3 linked regions of the Tunturibacter psychrotolerans genome follow. The protein of the gene in region 1 interacts with the protein of each later gene in a pairwise test. Links are inferred from orthologs where the notes say so. Each region holds a gene or a part of one and is shown in the gene's direction. Other genes may lie near its edges.

What was found. The genes of interacting proteins can lie anywhere in the genome.
Region 2: the proteins of dnaE (region 1) and dnaX interact in binary tests that used the Escherichia coli proteins (3 or more experiments, as listed by UniProt). The link is inferred for Tunturibacter psychrotolerans from one-to-one orthologs.
Region 3: the proteins of dnaE (region 1) and RBB77_RS01235 interact in binary tests that used the Escherichia coli proteins (3 or more experiments, as listed by UniProt). The link is inferred for Tunturibacter psychrotolerans from one-to-one orthologs.

The regions. Positions count from the first base shown.
Region 1 is NZ_CP132942.1:3,368,813-3,377,155, forward strand. Bases 1,454-5,565 are described here. They hold dnaE (DNA polymerase III subunit alpha), read left to right. Parts: upstream 1,454-1,828; coding sequence 1,829-5,365; downstream 5,366-5,565. Other genes in these bases: RBB77_RS13950 (DUF3592 domain-containing protein), read right to left, coding at 1,454-1,757; RBB77_RS13960 (acetyl-CoA carboxylase carboxyltransferase subunit alpha), read left to right, coding at 5,416-5,565. Also shown: RBB77_RS13940 (M20/M25/M40 family metallo-hydrolase), read left to right, coding at 1-772; RBB77_RS13945 (YdcF family protein), read left to right, coding at 748-1,365; more of RBB77_RS13950, read right to left, coding at 1,383-1,453; more of RBB77_RS13960, read left to right, coding at 5,566-6,273; RBB77_RS13965 (CPBP family intramembrane glutamic endopeptidase), read left to right, coding at 6,305-7,339; RBB77_RS13970 (hypothetical protein), read left to right, coding at 7,476-8,343. UniProt on the Escherichia coli protein: DNA polymerase III is a complex, multichain enzyme responsible for most of the replicative synthesis in bacteria. This DNA polymerase also exhibits 3' to 5' exonuclease activity. The alpha chain is the DNA polymerase catalytic subunit.
Region 2 is NZ_CP132942.1:2,935,429-2,942,560, reverse strand. Bases 1,795-4,695 are described here. They hold dnaX (DNA polymerase III subunit gamma/tau), read left to right. Parts: upstream 1,795-2,162; coding sequence 2,163-4,229; downstream 4,230-4,695. Other genes in these bases: recR (recombination mediator RecR), read left to right, coding at 4,635-4,695; RBB77_RS12150 (YbaB/EbfC family nucleoid-associated protein), read left to right, coding at 4,257-4,589; RBB77_RS12160 (methyltransferase family protein), read right to left, coding at 1,795-2,016. Also shown: RBB77_RS12175 (DinB family protein), read right to left, coding at 1-96; RBB77_RS12170 (hypothetical protein), read right to left, coding at 178-888; RBB77_RS12165 (SET domain-containing protein), read left to right, coding at 1,003-1,485; more of RBB77_RS12160, read right to left, coding at 1,540-1,794; more of recR, read left to right, coding at 4,696-5,213; RBB77_RS12140 (metallophosphoesterase), read left to right, coding at 5,291-6,310; RBB77_RS12135 (hypothetical protein), read left to right, coding at 6,453-6,695; gpmI (2,3-bisphosphoglycerate-independent phosphoglycerate mutase), read right to left, coding at 6,692-7,132. UniProt on the Escherichia coli protein: Part of the beta sliding clamp loading complex, which hydrolyzes ATP to load the beta clamp onto primed DNA to form the DNA replication pre-initiation complex.
Region 3 is NZ_CP132942.1:322,279-329,464, reverse strand. What follows is about bases 1,795-4,749. They hold RBB77_RS01235 (pyridoxal phosphate-dependent aminotransferase), read left to right. Parts: upstream 1,795-2,652; coding sequence 2,653-3,846; downstream 3,847-4,749. Other genes in these bases: frr (ribosome recycling factor), read left to right, coding at 4,261-4,749; RBB77_RS01230 (hypothetical protein), read left to right, coding at 3,858-4,127; RBB77_RS01240 (DUF5110 domain-containing protein), read left to right, coding at 1,971-2,525. In the rest of the region: RBB77_RS01260 (nuclear transport factor 2 family protein), read right to left, coding at 1-180; RBB77_RS01255 (hypothetical protein), read left to right, coding at 512-865; RBB77_RS01250 (TIM-barrel domain-containing protein), read left to right, coding at 1,048-1,494; more of frr, read left to right, coding at 4,750-4,845; RBB77_RS01220 (PilZ domain-containing protein), read left to right, coding at 5,351-5,737; RBB77_RS01215 (YybH family protein), read right to left, coding at 5,734-6,207; RBB77_RS01210 (acyltransferase family protein), read left to right, coding at 6,425-7,186. UniProt on the Escherichia coli protein: Shows aminotransferase activity with methionine and histidine as substrates, and to a lesser extent also with phenylalanine.

The DNA.
Region 1 (8,343 bases):
CTGCGACGCGAAGGGAATTATCGCCGCGCAAGTTGCGGCTGCGGATCGGTTGCGTGAGGGAGGAGTTAAGGTTGGACTGCTGTTCGTAGTGGGAGAGGAACGAGATTCGGCTGGCGCTGCCGCCGCTAACTTGTCTCCTAAGGGGTCGCGTTTTTTGATCAATGGGGAACCGACGGACAATCGTCTGGCCCTGGCGTCGAAGGGCGCGTTGCGGGTTGAACTCAGGGCGAAGGGCCGCATGGCGCACTCTGCTTATCCAGAGTTGGGCGAGTCCGCAATCGATAAATTGATCGAAGCACTCCATGATGTTCTGGCGCTGCAATTGCCAGTCGAGCCGGAGATTGGCCCTTCCACTTTGAACATCGGATTGATCGATGGTGGGCGTGCTCCGAATGTGATCGCGGACAAAGCTGAGGCGCATATCCTGGTTCGCCTGGTGGGGCCGTCGGATGAGGTGAGGAGGTCGATTGTCGCGGCGGTGGGCGATCGGGCGGATGTTGAGTTCAGTCTTGATTTGCCGTTCGTAAGAATGAGGAAGGTGGGGAGTCTCCCGACGATGATCGCAAAGTTTACGACCGACATTCCTAAGCTGACGGCGTGGGGTGAACCGTTCCTGTTGGGACCGGGCTCGATTCATGTAGCGCATACACCCCGGGAAAAGATTTCGAAACGAGAGCTCCTTGAGGCAGTCGATCATTATGTGGAACTCGCCACTAGTCTTGTTCAGAACGGAGAGTTTGAGGCCAAATGCAGTCACTTCGGAAGGTTTTGATCAGCGCACTGGTGGTGGTTTTAGTGGTAGTTATCGGCACCGCATTTGTGTATCGAAATATACCGCACCATAATACCGACCTTACTCACTTCGACACTCTCATCGTTCTGGGAAATCCTGCCGAAGCAGATGGAACACCTTCGCCGGAGCAGCGGGAGCGCACTATGGAAGGGGCACGGGAATATAAAGCGGGCGTTGCTCCTCACCTGATCTTTACCGGCGGCGCTGCGCACAATCGGTTTACCGAGGCCGACGTAATGAAGACTTTGGCGGTTGCGCAGGGGGTGCCGACTAGTGACATTACGGTAGAAGACCAGGCGCAAAATACGATTCAGAATATTTACTATAGCGAGCAAATTATGGAGGCTCATCATTGGAAGAGTGCGGAGGTCATCAGTTCGCCGAGCCACCTTCCTCGTGCTGGGCTAATCCTTGCGCACTACTCCTTTGCGTGGCGAACCTCTGGAGCGCCATGGCCCCCAGAGTACTCGACGCTGCAGAAGATGTTGCACTTTGCGGTCGAGGCGGAATATTGCCTGAGACTGCGGATCTTCGGCTTTCCAGCTTCGCGCTTTCTGCCGCAACCAGCCTAACCGCGGCTTGGCGATAGTCAGCCGGAGATGATGCGGAAGGGAAGATTGTCTGGGTTGTCTTCGGCGAATACTACGGTTTCGTCTGGATTTGTAGGGTTGTAGCGAATGTTTACGCGGGGGCTACCGGTGGCCTTGGACTCTGCCTCATGGTGGGTGAGCGCGATGCTGCGAAGGTAGCCGCCATAGTATTCGCCATCAAGTTTGAAATGGAAGCCAGCTTCGATTTGATAGGGAGCCCCCGTCGTGGCTACCTCCTGCTCGGCGTTCAGAACCTTCCAATGGTTGATTTCGGCCTGAGTGTTTGGCCATTGAGTGGCGAAGTGTAGCTTCTTCTCGCGTTTTCGGCGGCGAATTCGCCGGCTGATTGCTTCGATGAGGAAGATGCTGGCCATTGGTTATGCATTCTGATGCGGCGATTTGGGACCGCGTTTTCCTATGGGGTGGAGGGTTCTAAACTAGAGGAATGGCAGCAGAGTTCACCCACCTTCATCTTCATACTGATTACTCCCTTCTCGATGGCGCGTGTGACGTAGATAAACTCGCCGCGCATTTGAGCAAAATTGGCCAGACCGCAGCTGCGATGACCGACCATGGAAATATCTTTGGCGCGGTGCACTTCTTTGACGCAATGCAGAAGAAGGGAATCAAGCCGATTCTCGGGTGTGAACTTTATATCTGCAAGAACGATGATCATCGCGCTGCACCTGAGGGCGACAAGTATAACCACTTGCTTGTGCTGGCGGAAAACCAGGAAGGCTATCGCAATCTGGTTCGATTGACGAGCGAGGCGGCACTCCATGGGTTCTATCGGAAGCCGCGGGTGTCCAAGGATTTCCTTGCTCGGCACTCCGAGGGGCTGATCGGTTTCTCTGGCTGTCTTGCGGGTGAAGTGAACCAATTCCTGATGGATGACAAGTACGATGAGGCGAAACGTACGGCCGGTTTCTATCAGGACCTTTTTGGGAAGGGGAATTACTTTCTCGAGATTCAGGATCACGGGCTGGCGCCGGACAAGGCTGTTTGCGATGCGTTGTTCAAGATGGAACGGGAGCTTGATATTCCGCTGATCGCGACCAACGACAGCCACTATGTTGCTGCTGATGATTCACGTGCACATGAGATTCTGCTCTGCGTTCAGACCGCGGGCAGCATGAATGACCCGAAGCGCTTCAAGTTCGACACGCAGGAGTTTTACATCAAGAGTGCGGAGGAGATGCTGCGCACCTTCTCACAAAACCCAGAGGTTTGCACGCGAACGATGCAGTTTATCGAGCGCTGCAACGTGAAGATGGTGAAGGTCGATAATCCGTTTCCGGACTTTGTGGTGCCCGAAGGTGAGACGCTGGACAGCTATTTCGAGCAGGTGTGCCGGAAGGGTTTGGAGATGCGGCTTGAAACGGCAGTGGCGCATCTTCGTGACCGGGGTCTCCTGAAGAAGACGATTCCGGAGTACCACGCGCGATTGGATCGCGAACTAAACATCATCAAACAGATGAAGTTTTCCGGCTATTTCATGATTGTTTGGGACTTTATCAAATATGCACGCGAGCAAAATATTCCTGTAGGGCCTGGCCGTGGATCGGCTGCGGGCTCGCTGGTTGCTTATGTGATGCAGATTACGGATATAGACCCACTGCAGAACGAACTTCTGTTTGAGCGTTTTTTGAATCCGGAACGTGTATCGATGCCGGATATCGATATTGACTTCTGTATGAACCGGCGCGGCGAAGTGATTGAGTACGTCAATCGGAAGTACGGTCGTGATCAGGTTGCGCAGATCATCACGTTCAACACAATGGCGGCGAAGGCGGCGATCAAGGACGTTGGACGGGCCCTGGATATGCCGTATGGTGAAGTCGACCGGATTGCGAAGATGATACCGCCTACGATCGGCATCACGATTGATCAGGCTCTGAAGGATTCGCCCACGCTGGCGGGCGCGTATGAAGGCGATCCGAAGATTAAAGAGTTGATCGATGCCGCGCTGCGACTGGAAGGGCTGGTGCGTGGTGCGGGCGTGCATGCTGCGGGTGTGGTGATTGCGCCGAAGCCGCTGACGGAGCTGGTTCCGGTGACGCGGGCAAAGAACGACGATATCGTTACAGCGTATGACATGAAGGCCGTCGAGAAGATGGGACTTCTCAAGATGGACTTCCTCGGATTGACGACGCTGACGGTGATCGACGATGCGCTGAAGCTGATCAAATCGACGACCGGCAAGGATGTCGACATGTCGACAGTGCCGCTTGACGATGTGACGACCTATGAGCAGATCTATCACCGCGCACTGACGTCGGGCGTTTTTCAGTTTGAGTCGGGTGGGATGCGAGATGTGCTGCGGCGGTATAAGCCGAACACGGTGGAGGATCTGACGGCGTTGAATGCGCTCTATCGCCCGGGGCCTATTCAAGGTGGCATGATCGATGACTTCATCGAACGTAAGTGGGGCCGGCGGCCTGTGAGCTACGAGTTGCCCGAGCTTGAGACGATTCTGAAGGAGACGCTTGGGGTCATCGTGTACCAGGAGCAGGTCATGCAGATCTCGAATGTGCTGGCGGGTTATTCGCTTGGCGATTCGGATTTGTTGCGGCGTGCGATGGGGAAGAAAGATCCTGCGGAGATGGCAAAGCAGCGCGACCGGTTTATGAGCGGCGCGGCAGCGAATAAGCATCCGAAGGATACCGCTGGGAAGATCTTCGACCTAATGGCGCAGTTCGCCGGATATGGATTCAACAAATCGCACTCAGCAGCTTACGCGCTGCTGGCATACCACACCGCCTGGTTGAAGACGCATTACCCGGTGGAGTTTATGGCGGCGCTGCTGACGAGCGAAACGTCAAAGCCGGAGAATGTCGTGAAGTACATCTCGGAGTGCCGCGAGATGAACATCTCAGTGGTGCCCCCGAATGTGCAGGTTTCGGATGCGAACTTTACGCCGATCAATGGGGCGATCGGGTTTGGGCTTGCGGCGATCAAGAACGTGGGGCATAACGCAATTGAGTCAATCATTGCGGCTCGTACGGCACTGCAGGCAGCAGGGAAGAAGGGCTTCTCGAGCCTGTGGGAGTTCTGCGAGAAGGTTGATCTGCGGTTGCTGAATAAACGGGTACTCGAGTCACTGATCAAAGCTGGCGCGATGGATGCGTTTGGCGGCCGGGCTGCATTGTGCGCTGCTCTCGATAAAGCGATGGAGAGGGCACAGAAGTCGCAGAGAGATGAGGCGGCTGGTCAGCATGGATTGTTTGGAATCTTCGACGCTGACCTGCATCCGTCTTCCTCGAATAACGGGGAAGACGCGCTGCCGAGCGTGGCGGAGTGGGATGAACATACTCGTTTGCAGAATGAAAAAGAGGTGTTGGGATTCTTTGTCTCGGGACACCCGATGGATAAATACCGGGAGAAGTTACGGAACATGAAGGTGGTCGATACAGCAACGGCTTGTGAGATGAAACCTGAGCCACAGGTGTTTCGCCGTGGACGTAGTGAGGAACCACAGAACGAGATTTCTATCGCAGGCGTCATTACGGGCCTGAAGGTGGCAAAGTCCAAGCGCTCCGGTGAGATGTATGCGCAGGCTTCACTCGAGGATACGGTCGGGAAGATCGAGTTGATCGCATTTCCTCAGTCGTACGAGAAGTTGGCGGAGAAGCTGAAGATCGATGTGCCGGTAGTTATCCGGGGCGTGCTGCGCGGGGAAGAAGATTCTGCGCCGAAATTGGCCATTTCTAGCATTCAGGCGCTGGAGGACGTAAAGATCAAGCTGCCGGATTCGTTGCGGATCAAGGTGCCACTGCACAATCCGGACGTGGCGCTGCTGGAGAAATTGCATGCCATCCTGGTTGGTGCTCCGGGTAAGGGGAAGCTTCTGCTTGATCTTGAGGAGCCAGGGGAGTTTTGCGCGGTGCTTGAGCCTCACAACTGCCTGGTTGCCGCAGATCGACTTTTTATAGATAAGGTTGAGGAACTAGTTGGCCGCGGAGGGGTTCGGATCATCGACTAGCGGGCGATGCCATACAATCGTTATAGAAATCAGCGAAGCATACCCAGACAATGGCAGAACACGAGACCGGAAGAACAGCGCATTCCCAGGCAGTATCCGCACCAACTCCCGAAGCGTGGATAAAGACGGAGCTGGCACGGCACCCCCAGCGCCCCTACCCGATGGACTTCATTGCAGCATTGTTTACCGACTTCAGCGAGATCCATGGCGACCGTGCCTTTGGCGACGACGCGGCGATGAGCTGTGGCATGGCGCGTTTTCACGACGAACCGGTGATGGTGATCGGGAACCTGAAGGGCCGCACCCTGAAGGAGCGGGTCGCACGAAAGTTTGGCAGTCCTGATCCTGAGGGATACCGCAAGGCTCTGCGGGCAATGAAAATAGCGGAAAAGTTTGGCCGGCCCGTCTTTACGTTTATGGACCTTGCGGGCGCCTATCCTGGGATTGGGGCAGAGGAGCGTGGACAAGCCGAAGCGATCGCACGCAACCTGTTGGAGATGTCCAGACTGCGAGTTCCCACAATTGCGACTATTACCGGAGAAGGCGGCTCGGGCGGAGCTTTGGCGTTGGCCGTGGCCGATCGGGTGCTGATGCTCGAGAACGCGATTTATTCGGTTATCTCACCAGAAGCCTGTGCGTCGATCATGTGGAAGGACGCGAGCAAGAAGCAGCAGGCTGCTGCGGCTTTGAAATATACGGCAGTAGACGTCAAACTTCTTGGCTGTGTCGATGAAGTGCTGCCGGAGCCATGGGGTGGGACCCAGAACGATCCCGAGGCTGCGATGGTACTAGTCGACCAAAGACTGCGGGACCATCTTGCAACTCTTCGTGATTTACCGCTCGATACGCTATTGGAGCAGCGCTACACCAAGTTTCGCAACATCGCGCAGTTTTACACCACCGCTTAGCGGTGTACGACCGTTTCTGGAGTAGCCAGCGTTGCAAGCCATCAATTCGACATATCCAGGCCGCTCTGAGCGCACTTTGCAGCTGGCGCTCTTCGTAACATCTGCGACCTGGTTTCTCGCCTCGGATGTGCTGGCAGGGCGTGCAGCGCGTGGTATTTCGGGACGGCTTAGTATCGACGCCGCACGACCATTGCTCGCAGCGTTCTTTCTGATCTTTTTGCTGGCGGTCGGGTTCTCGATCCTACAGGCGATTGCACATCGAAACTCGAAGCTCCGCGACGTTCTTGGTCTGCCGAAGAGAGCAACATCGCTGCGAGAGTGGATTCTCGGGGTTGCTCTGGGTTGGGGTTGCGTAGTGTTGGCCGTTCTTCCGATGGCCTTGATGGGAAAGTTGGATGTCCAGCTGTGGATGCAGCCGCGAGCGGTATGGCTGTTACTTTCGAATCTTGGAACCCTCGCGATTGCAGCTCTGGCTGAGGAGATCGCATTTCGGGGTTACCCTTTCCGTCGCTTGATTGAAGCGGTTGGACCGGTCGCGGCAACAATTGGGATGTCGCTTCTGTTTGGGCTCGGACACGCTCTGAATCCCGGTGCAACCTGGGCGAGTGTTTTCGTGACGATGTTGGCTGGCCTGCTCCTCTCAGTGGCGTGGCTGCGGACACACGGCCTGTGGCTCCCCTGGGGGTTGCACTTTGCCTGGAATGCGAGCATTGGGATACTGTTTGGCCTTCCAATCAGCGGAATCAATGACTTCGCAAGTGTTGTGCAGACGCGGGCGGTTGGCCCTCTCTGGCTGACTGGCGGTGGTTACGGACCCGAAGGCGCTGGATTCACCGCGATTGCGCTACTGGTCGGAGTTGTGGTCCTGGTACGCATCACACGCGATTACGCATGGGATTACACGCATAAGCCGATTGTTGCGCGTGGATATGCGCTGGAGGTTCAGCCACCTCCGGCTCATGTGGCGATGGAGCAACAGGCGCCGTCAGCCGCTCCAACTTCGTTGGTCCAGATTCTGCCTATGACCTCGCAGACTCGTTCGGCTGGGGATGAGCCGAAGCTTTAGCCAGAGCTGATAAATCGCCCCTCTTTCATTCCGGGACAATTTTGCCGATTTCAAGTGGTCTGGTCGAAATTTAGTGAAGCAGCTCTTGTCAAAAGGGGAAGAGAAGGCGCAAGCTGTTGTTATCTGAGGTGCTTCAATGGCACTCTTTCAACACAGATCGGCCCTCCTCATAGGTCTCCTAGCGTTGTCGTTGAAGACGGCTCATAGTCAGGTTTTTGTCGTAGGTGAGGGCACTGCGACTGCAGACATCTCCACGGATTTTTCCCCCACGCATGTCTCGCTTCCAGATACCGTGATGACGGAACGTGGGCGCCGGGAATTGGTTAGAAACCTCGAGGCGGAACAGGGATTTGCTCACCGTGCACTGCCCGTGAGCGCGGCCGTGACGCTTCGCGCGAATGGCCCGATTAGCCCCGGTGGAGCCGACTACAGGAAGCTGATTTACCAGAAGGGTGAGGCTGCCGCACTGGGCGACCGCGTAATTATTACGTCGTTGGAGATCAAACCGGATCGAATTATTCTCGATCTTAATGGCGGACCGTATGCGAAACACCGCTTTCTAAGCCATGTGCAAATCAATGACGCTCCCGTCACACAGACGAACGGGCAGGCGGCTACCGGCTCGCGAATTACGCTGATCTTTGAAGGACATGTACCCGAAATCTCTGCGCCTGAGGTAAAAGCGCTGTTGGAACCGGTGATCGATTTTGGAGTGAAAACCTCGGAGCAGGCCTATGCGGACACGCTGCCACCTGTATTGAAGGAAGCGATCGCTGCGCATGAAGTTTTGGTGGGAATGAACCATCGGATGGTGCTTGCGGCGTTGGGCGCGCCCGAAAACAAAGTGCGTGAACAGCCCAGCGGCGATGCGAACGGCGCCCGATATGAAGAGTGGATCTATGGGCACGTTCCTCAGACGATTCGATTTGTGCGGTTTGTTGCAGATCGCGTGACCGTTGTCGAAATTGCTGCATTGGGTAAGCCGGTCGAGATTCACGATAAGG
Region 2 (7,132 bases), 430 kb from region 1 along the record:
CGGGCGCGCGGGTGGCTGGAGCTGGGTCTGGGCGGCGTCAAGTCCGTCGAGGCAGAAAGCTATCTCGCGTTGGAGACGATGGAGGGTGGTGTTCATAAGCAGGATCACGTTACACCGCTTGCAGGCGCGACGGCTAGTGTTCTCTGCGGGAGTTGTGCGAGGGTTCAGGATGTAGGACTACTTGAGTTCATCCAATGCTCTACGGGCTTCCTTGGCCTTTTCGCCGTCGGGGTCAAGTTTGAGGTAGGTCTGGAACTCCGCGATTGCTTCGTCTTTCTTCTTCATCTTTTGCGCGATCTCGCCGAGAGCGTAGTGCGCGGCTGAGTAGTCGGGCTGGGTTTTGACGGCGTCCTGGGCGCGGAGATAGGCGCCCTTCAGGTTGTCGTCGCGCATGTAGAACTTGGCGACTCGCAGGTCTTCGTCGACGCGCTCGTCGTCGGTCTGGACACGCTGGACTTTCGGGAGTTTGCGATGGACGGAACTACCCTCGGTGCCCGGTTTGGGCATGTCGGTGTCGGGGACCTCGGGATCTGTGCCGCTGGAGCTGCTACTGTCGCTATTGCTACTCCCACTGCTACTGCTGGAATCGTCTCCGGGGAGAGCGGGAGTGGGTGTTGTTGGGAAGGGGTGGTCGGCTGCGGCGGAAGAAGGCGTGGTGGCGGAGCCTGGCGAGTCGGGTGGTGGGGCTGCTGGCTTTACGGGGGCGCCGGGGAAGGGGAACTGTTCGGCGGTTGAAGGTTTTTTTGCCGGTGGCGGGCATGGTGCGGATGGTTGAGAGGCGTTCTGGCATGGGGCTGGTGGGTTTTGCGCGGGCGCAGTCTGTGCGTGGCAGGCCGCGGAGAAGAGGAAGGCGGCGAGCGATGCGCGGATTCTAAGGCCGATTGCCATAGGGATTCAGAGTTCCTGTTCGATACTTTGACGATGTTGCGCGGAGGTTTGTTATAGTCAGCTGACCCAGGCCGCTTCCCTGCCTCTATTTTATTTGATGGAACTTCTTTGACTATGGTTGATGGACTCATTATTCGTTCTTCGTCGATTCATGCGGCGGGCTGCTATACAACTCGGGCTATAAAAAAGGGCAAGCGGGTCGTCGAGTATGACGGGCCAAGATTCACCAAAGACGAGGCGGATGAGCGATATCAGGACCGTGATATTACCTATCTGTTTAGCTGTGGGGAGAATGGGCTGGTGATCGATGGATTCGGGACGGCGATGTTTATCAACCACTCGTGTGACCCGAACTGCGAGTCGGAGAATGTGGACGGGCGGGTGTTTGTCGTTGCGATCCGGGACATTGCGGCTGGGGAGGAGCTGACGTATGAGTACAACCTCTACGACAGTGACGATGAAGAACAGAACTGCTATTGCGGGGCGACGCAGTGCAGAGGGACGATGTTCAGCGAGGCTGAGGTAAAACGGCGGGCTCGGAAGGCGGCGAAGGAAAACGGGAAAGGTCGGTCGGGAAGAAGAGTAGAGGTCGGCTAGCACCAAGCGGATTTGAGGATGTGCACTACCTTTTGGAGATTGCCACGGTTGACTTTAGAGCCATCGACGCACGCGATTCCGGTAGGACATCCACTCGCGGCCAAATTCGTGCGCGAGTTGTTTTTCCTCTCGCCGAATCATGAGATCCACAAAGATGAGGTTGATGGCCGTGAGAACGATTCCGGCCGGCGATCCGAGAAACAAGACAGATCCAAGGAATATGAATAGATTTCCACCGAGATAGAGCGGATTTCTTGAGTAGCGGAAAGGGCCTGTCGTAATCAGCTTCTTCTGGGGCACCAGCGAAATGACTTTCATGCGCTGCTCGTAGAAGTGGAACGCCGCCCATACTCGCACGAGAAAACCGATGACTAGAAATAACCAGGCTGCGGCTGTGGTAAAGACAGAATGAAAGCCGGTTATGCCCAGAAAGGAATCGATCTTTCGTCCGAGAAAAGCAAAACCGAATACGACCAGGACTACTCCAAAATTATGGAGAAGACTTTTGAGAAGATTGACTGTTTTCGTCATTTGCACTCCCTGAAGGGGCTTGGTGTGCCTGCTCGCGATACGACGATACAATAGGGAAAGTGGGGCTGGTGGCATCGCTATCGCGGCCTCATGCATAACGCACGATTTCTCAATACCAGACTTCAGCGGATCGATTGTCTCTTTCTATGGCTTATCAGGTTCTTGCAAGGAAATACCGGCCTCAGCGTTTCGCAGATGTTGCGGGACAGGATCACGTGACCGTGACGTTGATGAATGCGTTGACGCAAGGTCGGATAGCGCACGGATATATCTTCAGCGGACATCGCGGCATCGGGAAGACGACGATTGCACGCATCCTGGCGATGGCGTTGAACTGCCGGAATGCCATTGGTTCGGCGGTGCGGCCGACGGCAGAGCCCTGCGAGGTGTGCGAGAGTTGTACGGAGATCAGGGCGGGTAATGCGGTCGATGTGATTGAGATCGATGCCGCGACCAATCGTGGAATCGACGAGATTCGTGAGCTGCGGGATGCGGCGCGGTATCGGCCGGCGCGGGATAAGTACAAGATTTACATACTCGATGAGGCGCACCAGATTACGGATGCGGCGTTCAATGCGCTGCTGAAGACGTTGGAGGAGCCGCCGGATCATATTGTCTTCATGATGGCGACGACACAGCCGGAGGATATTCCACAGACGGTGCGATCGCGATGCCAGCACTTCAGCTTTCATGCGGTGAAGCTGGTGGATATTCTGGGTGAGTTGCGCGGGATTGCTGAGCGGGAGGGTGTAGACGCGGATGATGCTGCGCTGAGTCTACTCGCGGAGGCTGGCGATGGGTCGATGCGCGATGCGCTTTCGATTATGGACCAGGCGATTGCGAGTGCGCCGGTCGAAGATGGACGGGCAAGGCTGGATGCGGGACAGATTCGGGAGCTGATGGGGACGGTTCCGAACGCTGTGTTTGAACGGATTCTCGAGGCGGTGGATGGGAATCGCAGCGCTGAGGTGATTACGGTTGCAAATCAACTGCTGGATGCGGGAAATTCTCCGGCGCAGTTGGCGCGGCAGTTTGTGCGGTACCTGCGGAATACGGTGATTGCGAAGATTGCCGGTATCGGCGTGGATGGCGCGGGCGCAGATGGGGTTGCGGGTGAGCTGCTGCAGATCTCGGCGGACGAGCAGCGGCGCGCGGGGCGGTCGGCTGCACTGTTCAGCGAAGAGGAATTGACCAGATTTCTGCAGGTGATGTTGAAGACGTTCGATGAGTTGGGATATAGGCAGGAGCAGCGGTTTCACTTCGAGCTGGGCTTACTGAAATTGGTGCATCTGCGGCGGCTTTTGCCGATTGAAGCGGTGTTGAGTCAGTTCCCTGTTACCGGCGCCGCAAGGCCCGGCCCAGGTGTGGCAACAGCGAAGACGGTGAGTGCGCCTGCTGCTGCGCCAACGAGGAATCCGGTGAGCGGAGCTGCAACGGCACGCGTGCTGGAGACGAGTGCGACGGTAGCGAGTGCGAGACCGGCGTTTTCTCCCTTTGAAAAGGACCAGAGTAGAAATCGGTTTGATGAGAAGGCTGTGGTGGCAGCGCCGATTGTGGTTCCTCTTGTTCCAGTTGCGATTCCTGTTGTTCCAGTTGCGGCTCCGGTTGTACCGATCGCGGCTCCGATGCCGTTGCCTGCCGCAGTGCCTATGCCGGTTTCTGTTGCGACGCCTGCGGAGATGGTGCTGACGGACGGTGATGCGAAGGGCGCTGCGTTGCTGGAACTGGGGGATATGGCGGAGACGGAGATTGCAACATTGCAGGCCGTTGCAGAGGTGGAGGGCTCAGAGAGTCGTTCGAATGTGCAACCAGTTGCGTTACATTCTGCGGAGGAGTTGCAGAGGGTGGCCGTTGATACTTTGTTGGCGGCGAAGAACCAGGCGACGCCGGCGGATGCTTTGGCGGATGCAGAGTGGACTGTAACGGAAGGCGAGGTCCGGGTGCAGACCGAACTGTCGAAGACGATGCTGCCGTTAGTGATCAATCCCGAGGTGGAGAAGTTGGTGAAGGCTGCGCTACGGGAGGCTGATGCTCGGGCATTGAAACTGGTGTTGCTGCCGGGCGTGAAGAACGCTGCCAATGCGAAAAAACCGCGGGCAGTGAAAAGTGGGAGCGTCCAAGCGAAGGCTATGGAGCATCCAATAGTGCAAAGGGCTCAGACGTTGTTCAACGCCGAGATTCGAAATGTGATCGATCTGCGGGACAACGACTAGCTACTCGTAACAGCACTGGAGATAGTGATGGATTTTTCTGATCTCGGAAAGATGAAAGAGATGATGGGGCAGGCGAAGCTGATGCAGGAGCAGATGGAGAAGAAGCTCGCTGCGACGGTGGTCGAGGCTTCGAGCGGCGGTGGCGTGGTGACCGTGCGGATGAACGGCAAGAAAGAGCTTCTGCGGGTAAAGATCGAGCCGACCGCGATGGGGAGTTCCGCGAGCGATCTGGAGTTGTTGGAGGATCTGATTGCAGCAGCGGTGAATGAAGCGGGGCGACGTGCGGATGAGGCGATGAAGTCGAGCGTGCAGGGAATGATGGGTGGGTTGGGTCTGCCGGATCTACCGGGGTTGGGATAAGTGGCTGGTCCGTTTGGCTCTACCCCGAATCGTTTTGCGCAGCCAATGTCTCGGCTGATTGAAGAGTTGAGGAAGCTGCCGGGAATTGGGAGCAAAAGCGCGCAGCGGCTGGCGTTTCATGTGTTGCGATCGTCGGCGGAGGAAGCTGAGGCGCTGTCCGTGGCGATACGGGAGTTGAAGCTACACCTGCGACTTTGCTCGATCTGCAACAACATTACGGATGTTGATCCATGTGGGTATTGCACGAGTCCGGTGCGGAATCAGAGGCTGGTTTGCGTGGTGGAAGAGCCGACGAATATTGGGACGATTGAGAAGACGCGGAGCTACCACGGCGTGTATCACGTGTTGCATGGGACACTTTCGCCGATTGGCGGGGTGGGACCGGAGCAGTTGCGGATTGCGAATCTGCTGACTCGTTTGGCGGAGGTGGACGAGGTAATTCTGGCGACCTCGCCGACGACAGAGGGAGAGGCTACGGCGGGATATCTGGCGCTCGAGTTACGGAAGACGAAGGCCGATGTGAAGGTGACGAGAATTGCGACGGGAGTGCCAGCGGGGAGCGATATTGAATATGCCGATGAGGTGACGATGACGCGAGCGATGGAGGGGCGGCGCGAGTTTTAGCTGTTCCCTTTCGCGGCTTTTGACGCGGGTGGATCGTCTAACCTCTTGTACATGCATAGATAACCAAAGGGTGGTTCATGGGTCCGAGTGAAGTAGTTTCGCGGCGGCGTTTTCTGCGCCAGAGTTTTGCGTTCAGTGCGTTAGCTGGATTGGGTGCTTTGCCGTCGTTTGCGAGTTCGAAGCAGGCGGGTTCGGCGAATGGCGCGTCGCGGTTGCTGATGGTGGGCGATTGGGGATATGAGAACTTCGAGGCGCAGAGCCGTGTGGCGAAGGCGATGCAGGCGTATGTGCGCGTACAGGGATTCACGACCGAAGCGTTGATGATGCTGGGGGACAACTGGTATGGGCCGCTGCCAGGCGGTGTGAAGGATGTTCGCTGGCAGACGCAGTTTGAAGAGATGTATCCCAGGAGCGTGTTTGATTGTCCGGCGTATGCAATTGCGGGGAACCATGACTATCAGCGGATGCCGCAGAGTAAGGTCGCGGCGGAGCTGGAGTATGCGAGAGCGGGTGGGACGCGTTGGACGATGCCTTCGCTGTGGTACCGCTTTGAGTTTCCGGCGAAGAAGCCTTTGATGACTGTGATTGCACTGGATAGCAACATGCCTCACCCTGAAGGGCCGCAGGCTGCTGGGGTGAACTTTACTCTCACTCCGGAGCAGCAGGCCGAGCAGTTGACGTGGCTGGCGGCTGAGTTGGAAAAACCGCGGAAGACTCCGTTTCTGGTGGTGATGGGGCATCATCCGATTTTTTCGAATGGGCCGCATGGGGATCATAAGGTTTTGGTTCGGGATTGGGAGCCGTTGTTGCGGAAGCACAAGGTGCATCTGTATCTGGCTGGGCACGACCACGACATGCAGCATTTGGAATTTGAAGGGCATCCGACTTCGTTTGTTTTATCGGGTGGGGGTGGGGCCGATCTGTATCCACTGCTGATTGATGAGGCGGAGCGTGGGCCTTATGCGGCGCGCGTTTACGGGTTCAGCGATCTGGAAGTTACGGCGGAGACGCTGACTTTGCGGCATCTGGATGAGAAGGGACAGCTGCTTCATTCGTTTACGAAGAAGGCAGATGGAACGGTTACTGACATCTCATAAAGTGTTTGGCTGAGGTCTCACTCTGTCTCTCAAGGTCGCGTCCTGCTGGTTAGTGTTTTCCCTCCTCTGCGGATCGGCACCCGGTCAACAGGCAAACCAACCTTCGCAGATCGACTCATCGCTCACAAGAAAGATCGATGCTGTGATCAAGATCGCGGACGCGCTTCATCCCGGGATGACACGTGCCGACGTTCTGAAAAATTTCGCGACTGAGGGGGGAATCTCATTCCGCGAGTGGAATCACTATGTCTACAAGCGCTACCCTTACATCAAGGTGGATGTAACGTTTGTGATCGCTCCTGGTGAAGATTCGTTCAAAGAGGCTGAGTCGGATAAGGTCGCAACGGTATCCAAACCCTATCTTCAATTCCCCATCATGGATTAGTTCGTCGACGTCGGTTTGGTCGCCAGGTTGCCGCCGGTCATTTGGCTGGGTTGGTCGAGGTTTAGCAGGGACAGGATGGTGGGGGAGATGTCGCGTAGGCTTCCGCCTTCGCGGAGGGTTGGTTTGTTGCCTTCTTCGGTGACGTAGAGGAAGGGTACGGGGTTGGTGGTGTGGGCGGTGTGGGGGCCACCGGTGGCGGGGTCGATGAGCATCTCGGCGTTGCCGTGGTCGGCGGTGACGAGGAGCGAGCCGCCGCGTTGTTTGATGGCCTGATAGATGCGGCCTAGTTGGGTGTCCACGGTTTCGACGGCGCGGATGGTGGGTTCCATTTTGCCGGAGTGGCCGACCATGTCGGCGTTGGCGAAGTTGACGATGATGACGTCGAAGGCGGTGTCGTTGACGGCTTTGATGACAGCGTCGGCGATGCCTGCGGCGGA
Region 3 (7,186 bases), 3.0 Mb from region 1 along the record:
CAGGAGAGGTTCTTTAATCGCCGCGGCGTTGCGCGTGGCCATGCCTTCAAACATCGCTTGGACGGGCGCAAGAACCGCTTGCTCTTCCGTTGTTGTTGCGTAGAGTGCGGGAGTCAGAAGGCCGGTGGCCGCTGTTCGAGCGACAAGCAAAAGCGAGCGCACCAAAAGAGTAGTCTCCATGGAGCTTCATTTTAGCTTTAGCGAGACTGACCTTTCTTTCCGCGCCTGCGGTTGCTTCGTGGAGATTCTCATTGCCTAAATCAGCAAGAGCAGAAGGGTTAAGATGAGCGTGCGCGCCAATAACTTGTCGATGAGTGCACAAAGGAGATGCTTGCATGCGTGTTCTGGGGACTACGAGCCGTGAGATCGGTTCGCTGCATTGATGTGCTGCGGTCTTCGCGCATGGTGGTGACGGTTGCGCCCGCGGGTAGGCGTGGGCCTGAGTCGGTGGCCGGGGGTGAAGGGGACGCGGGCAGATATTGCCAGGTTTTTTAATGGATCTACGCCGGGAGTGGGAATTTCGATCAGGACACCGGAGGGGGAGTCATTGCGGGAGATGCAGGGATGGCAGATGTCGGTGCCGAACCATAAGGATGGAAACGCGGATATTTTGTTTGACCGGCGGCCTACGGATGCGCCCTTCTTTCAGGTAGGGGCTACGTTTGCTTCGCCGAAGGACGAGCACTACTACGGCCTGGGACAAAATCAGGAAGGGTATCTCGATCGGCGGGGACATGTGGTTCGTTGTGCGCACGACTGCAACGCTCCAGCGGGGCAGAGCGTATGTGTTCCTTTCATAGTTACAAATAGAGGATATGGAATCGTTTGGGATAATCCTTCGGCCACGACGGTGTCGTGGGTTTAATGATGTGACGCGATGGACGTCGAATGTGGGCCAGAGGGTTTCGTTCTTCGTGATTGCAGGTAAGACGTATGACGAGATTTACGCAGGATATCGGCTGCTGACGGGAGATGTGCCGATGCTGGCCGAAATCGGCGTATGGGTACATCCAGTGCAAGCAGAGGTATACGAGCCAGGAGGAGTTGATGGCGGTGGCGCGAGGGTATCGTGGACGCCATCTGCCAATTGACGACCTCGTGATCGACTGGTTTCACTACACGAAGATCGGTGAGATGGATATGGATCCGGCGCGTTGGCCTGACCCCGTCTCGATGAACAAGCAACTGCACGCGATGAACTTTCATACGATGATCAGCGTCTGGACGCGGTTTGTGCCCGAGAGCCGTTACTACAAGACGGTTTTGACGAATGGGTGGTTCGAGGCATTGGCAGATGGGACGCCGACAAATGGGCTGCCGTACGATCGCGCGGGGTCGGATATTGATTCGACGAATCCTGAGGCGGCGAGGTGGTTCTGGGGAATTGTGAAGGAGAACTATGTTGCGAAGGGGTTCGATTCGTTCTGGGCGGATGAGACGGAGCCGGACCTGCCGCCGAATGGGAGCTATTGGCATATCGGGCCGGGGACGTAGTACTTCAATGTGTTTCCGCTGTTTCATACTGTGGCGTTTTATGACGGGTTCAGAAGGGATTTGAAGACGCGGGCTTTGATCTGGCTCGTGATTCTTATCTCGGGGCGCAGCATAATGGGGCGGTCTTCTGGTCTTCGGATATCAATGCGAATTGGGATACGTTGAAGCGGCAGGTCCCGACGGGGATTAACTTCGTAGCGTAGGGAATGCCCTACTGGAGCACGGACATTGGCGGGTGGTAGTATCTGCCGGCGGTGCACAAGCCTGAGCGGACGCCGTTGATCGATCCTTCGGATGCGCGTGCAAATGTGGGCGGCTATGACGACTATCCGGAGCTGTATGTGCGGTGGTTTGAGTATGGGGCGTTTCAACCGAACTTTCGGAGCCATGGCAGCCGGCCACAGAATGAGGTGTGGTCGTATGGGAGGCAGGCTGAGCCGATTCTCGAGAAGTATCTCAAGTTGAGATATGAGCTTATGCCATACATCTACTCGCTCGCGCACGGAACGCACGAGAATGGCGCGCCGTTTATGCGTGGATTGTTTATGGACTTTGGCGATGATCCGAAGGTGGTCGATGTTGGCGATGAATATATGTTTGGGCCATCGCTATTGGTCGCTCCGGTGGTGGAGCAAGGCGTCACTTCACGCGAGGTATATCTGCCGGCTGGGACGGATTGGTATAACTTCTGGACGAATGAGCGGATGCACGGCGGGCAGACGGTGATGGTGGCTGCGCCGATTGATGTGATTCCGCTGTTTGTGAAGGCGGCGTCGATTCTTCCGCTAGGTGAAGCGGTGGAGAGTACAAATGAGCGGCAGAGGCTCGCGAAGGTGAAGGTCTATCCAGGTGCGGATGGGGAGTTTGAGCTGTATCGCGACGATGGGACAACGTATGAGTACGAGCAGGGAAAGTCGGAGCTGACTCGGTTCCATTGGTCGGATAGGACAAAGAATCTGACCCGGACGGGGACGAAGGCTGAAGTGGTATCGGAGGATGGATTGGTGGAAGTGGTTGGGGCGGGGCACTAGATACGGCAGATCTTTGTGATTAGTGGCTGTCGGTTGCACGAGTCTCGGGTAATTGTGCCCTTTCTATATTGTCTGGACGTAAGATGATTGCACGCTGGGCTGGGTTTGGTTCAAGGGGGATCGTGTTATGGGACAGGTTGAGGTTTCATCGAGATTGGCACTGAGTGAGTTGGCGCCGCGGTTGGTGCAGTCGGAGATCCGCGCGATGAGCGTGGCGTGCGATGCGATGGGTGGAGTAAACCTGGCACAAGGCGTTTGCGATACGGAGGTGCCGGAAGTCGTGTCCGAAGGGGCGATTCGGGCGATTCGAGATGGGTTCAATATCTATACGCGCCTGGATGGGATTCCGCGGCTGAGAAAGGCGATTGCGGGAAAGGTGGAGCGAACGCTGGGGATTGTGGTCGATCCGGAACGCGAGGTGCTGGTGACCAGCGGAGTGACGGGCGCGTTTCAGGCCGCGGCGATGGCCCTCCTGAATCCGGGCGATGAGGTGCTGGTGTTCGAGCCGTTCTACGGGTATCACGTGAATACGCTGAGCTCGTTGCGGGTGGCGGCGGTCGCGGTGCCATTGGCCGCACCAGACTGGGGGCTCGATCTGAAGGCGGTGCGGGCTGCGATTACACCCAGGACGCGGGGGATGGTGATCAATACGCCTTCAAATCCCTCGGGGAAAGTGTTTACGCGGGTGGAACTCGAGGGTTTGGCGAAGATTGCGGAGGAGTTCGATCTGTTCTTGTTTACCGATGAGATCTATGAGCACTTCGTTTATGGAGGAGCAACACATCTGAGCCCGGCGTCGATTCCGGGGATGCGGGAGCGGACGATCTTGATGTCGGGTTTTTCAAAGACGTTTTCGGTGACAGGATGGAGAGTGGGATACCTAATTGCAGATGCGCGATGGCTGGGGTCGATTGGGTACTTTCATGACCTGACGTACGTGTGCGCACCTGCGCCAATGCAGCACGGCGTGGCGGATGGGGTGGAGCAACTTGGAGACGATTTTTATACCGGGCTGGCGTTGGAGCACGAGGTGAAGCGCACCATGATCGTGGACGCGCTGCGGGAAGCGGGAATGAGGCCGCATGTGCCAGATGGCGCTTACTATGTGCTGGCTTCTGCGGCAGGCCTGCCGGGCGCGACGGCGGCTGACAAAGCGAGGGCGCTTTTGGCGAAGACCGGAGTAGCTGCGGTGGCGGGGTCGGCTTTTTTCAGGCCGGGCAAGGGGGAGGATCTGCTGCGGTTTTGTTTCGCGAAGAAAGATAAGGATCTGGCGGAGGCTTGCCGGCGGCTGCGGACCATGGGGTCGCCTGCAGATCTATAAGATAAAGAGGTATGCCGTCTTTCTCTGAAGTGACGCGGATTGAAGCCGCGATCAAGAATAAGAACTCGAAGGAACTGGAGTGGTCGCTCTGGTACTGCCGGATGCGGCAGGCCGTACCCAGTGCGTTGCCCGGGGATGTGAAGTACTGGCGGGGGATCGAGGTGCTCGTGAAGGATGCGCTGGCCCCTCCCGCGGCCGCGAAGGTTTATCCGGCGAAGAAGAAGAAACCGAATCGCGGGCTAGGGTTAGGGCCTGTCGAGACTGGTGAAAAAGAGAGTTAGATATCTACGCTTGTGGCGTCGGAATCGTGATTATGGAAATCCCGGATATCGAGCCGCGCGGCAGTTTTTGTTGGCCCGCCTCGCACGGTTGGTTACGTCTCTGTAAAATATCGAGTGCAGCAGAGGAGAACGTATGGCATCAGCAATGGCAGGGATTGAGGCGTTGAAGGGAACCCATCAGCAGTTGAAGTCGCGGATGGAGAGTTCCGTAGAGGATTTTCGCGGGCATCTGCTGTCGGCGCGGACCGGGCGGGCGAACGTGCATATGCTCGACCAGATCAAGGTGGACTACTACGGCACGGATACACCTGTGGCCCAGATGGGCCAGGTGTCGACGCCCGAGCCTACGCTGATCCTGGTGCAGCCCTACGATGCGGGGATGGTGTCGGCGATCGAGAAGGCGATTCGTACGTCGGGGACGGGACTGAATCCGATGACGGATGGGAAGGTGATTCGCGTGCCTGTGCCGCCGATGACCGAGGAGCGGCGCAAGGATGTGGTGAAGCAGTTGAATAAGACGCTCGAGGATCATAAGACGGCGATCCGCAATATCCGCCGCGATGGCAATGATCAGATCAAGAAGGCGGCGAAGGACAAGCTGATCTCGGCCGACGATGAGAAGCGGGCGAACGAAGAGGTTCAGCAGTTGACCGACGTGGAGATCAAGCGGATTGAGGAGCTTTTCAAGGCGAAGGAAAAAGAGATCATGACGGTCTGAAGATTTTCAGACCCGCAGAAATCCGGGAACCGGTTTACAAGACGGACGGCCTTCACTGTACATGGTGAAGGCCGTCTTTTCGTGAGGATGGGTTGGTGGTAAACATTTCGTTGCCCGTCGTGCGAACTTGTTCGCCTCGCGCCTTGAGAAGGATACGGCTCTTGCATTCAAAACAGATCCAGGGGAAGTAGCCGAAGAAGGGGAAGAGTTTGTTCTCGAAGAAACCCCCACGCCTGGTTCTTGTGAGTTTGCCGTGGTGGCATTTTGTGCATTGCATCGGTTGCCTCCGTTGTTGCTCTTGGTCCACAGCCAACAAGCTGATTAGAGTTACGGTGGAGAGCGTGGGGTTGGATTGCTGGATGGGATTGACTTGTAAAAAATTAGGGTGTCTAGCGAAACGCCGGGTTTGGCGTTGGTCTGAAAGTTGTGATGCTTTCGGGACTTGTGCCGATGACTGGATCAGTCGTCCTCACCGTGCGGGAGGGGCGAGATCTGGGAGGCGGGCGTGGACGAGTTCGAGGGCCGGGAGTCGGAGGGGCAGGAGGAGCGGCGAGGCGTGGCGGTCGAGGGGATCGTCGATAGGCGAGAGCATACGCGCTATGCCGTGGATGCCTGGGCCGAGGTGATGGTGAAGGATGGAACGATGCTGTTTCGCGGGCGGGTGCTGGATGTGAGCGCGGGTGGATGCTACATCGAGACAGAAGCTCGGCTGCGACTGGCTCCCGGAACACCAGTGGAGATTGTATTTCGGGCGCACGACCGTGTGCTGAAATGTGATGGAACCAGCAGGATGGTGAGGACGCGAGGAGCTGGATTTTTGTTTGAGGCGATGACGCCTAAGGTGCGGGCGGGGCTTGAGGGACTGATTGCAGAGTTGAGTCGGGATCCTTAGCTGGTGGTGTGGTCGACGATGATCTTCCAGCCGTCGGTGGTCTTTTCTAGAACCAGGGAGAAGATGCCTCCAGCGTTCCCACCATCTTTTTTGCCCCGGTCGAGGTGGTATTTGCCGATGCAGACGGCAAAGTTTTCATCGAGAGGGTGGACTTCGAGATCGGTGAAGGAGAGGGTTCCCATGGCGGCGCGTGTCGGGTAGTCGCGCTTGTACTGGTCAACCATGCCGGCGTAGCCGCGGGAGACCTGGTGACCAATGAAGAGAGTGTCGGGGGAGTCTTTGTAACCACTCGCGAAGGCGGTGAGGTCGCCTTTGTTCCATGCAGCCTCCTGGGCGAGGAGGACTTTGATGACGTCGAGCTCCTGGCGCGTGGCGGTGTGGAGAGGGTCTGGCGTTTGCGCGGGAAGGGTGACCGGCGCAAGGAGGACGAGCAAGACGGCAGCAAGGCGAAGAGAGGAACGCAGTGGCATAGAAAACCTCGAAGAGGAAGCTGTCTGGTTGGGCGCTGCTTCGTATGTTTGCTTAACAGGACGCCTTGTCAGGTTGGATTGATAGTAGACCATGTCAGTGAAAGATTCGGCTTCACAAGCCTCATTACGGTAACTGTTCGAGCACTCTTCCGGTGAGTCGTCGATCTGTATCGGGACCGAACGAGGATTGCCGGTTATTGTTTTGACAAGGGTGTTGATGACACGATCGAACTCAGCGCGATTGCCTGGTCTGGACACGTTGCGAGCAATCGCGATTGTGGCTGTGATGCTGTATCACTTGGAATCGTTTCTTCCTGAGAAGATGACCGCTGCCGCTCAGTTTGGCTGGATTGGGGTCGACCTGTTCTTTGTGCTGAGCGGATATCTAATCGGGACGCAGTTGTTGAGGCCGTACGCCCACGGAGAGAGACCTTCGGTGCGGCAGTTCTACCGGCGGAGAGCGTACCGGATTCTGCCGGCGTATCTCGTTGTCTTGTGGTTTTACCTTGTATTCCCCACATGGCGGGAGTCTCCGGTGCTGCCGCCGTTGTGGCAGTTTTTGACGTTTACAGTCAATCTGTTCTTCGTCGACTTTAGCCATCATGCTTTTTCGCATGTCTGGTCGCTGTGCGTGGAAGAGCACTTTTATCTGGTTCTCCCGCTGTTGGTGATCTTGTTGATGCGAAGACCATCGCTGCGGAAGACGGTGCTTGTGATCGGAGCTGTTGTTCTATTCGGGATCTGCTTTCGCGGCTACGAATTGTTTTCGTTGATTGCGCCGTCGGGATGGAGCGGCCGCGGAGTGTCCGACGACTTCGGCACGTTTTACTACAAATATCTCTACTATCCGACTTACTCACGACTTGACGGCCTGGTTGTGGGCGTGACGCTGGCGTTGGTGCGGCTGTTCAGGCCAGGTTGGTGGGGCTGGATGACCCGTAGAGGACATGCGGCTCTTATCCTGGGGTTGGCGCTGACT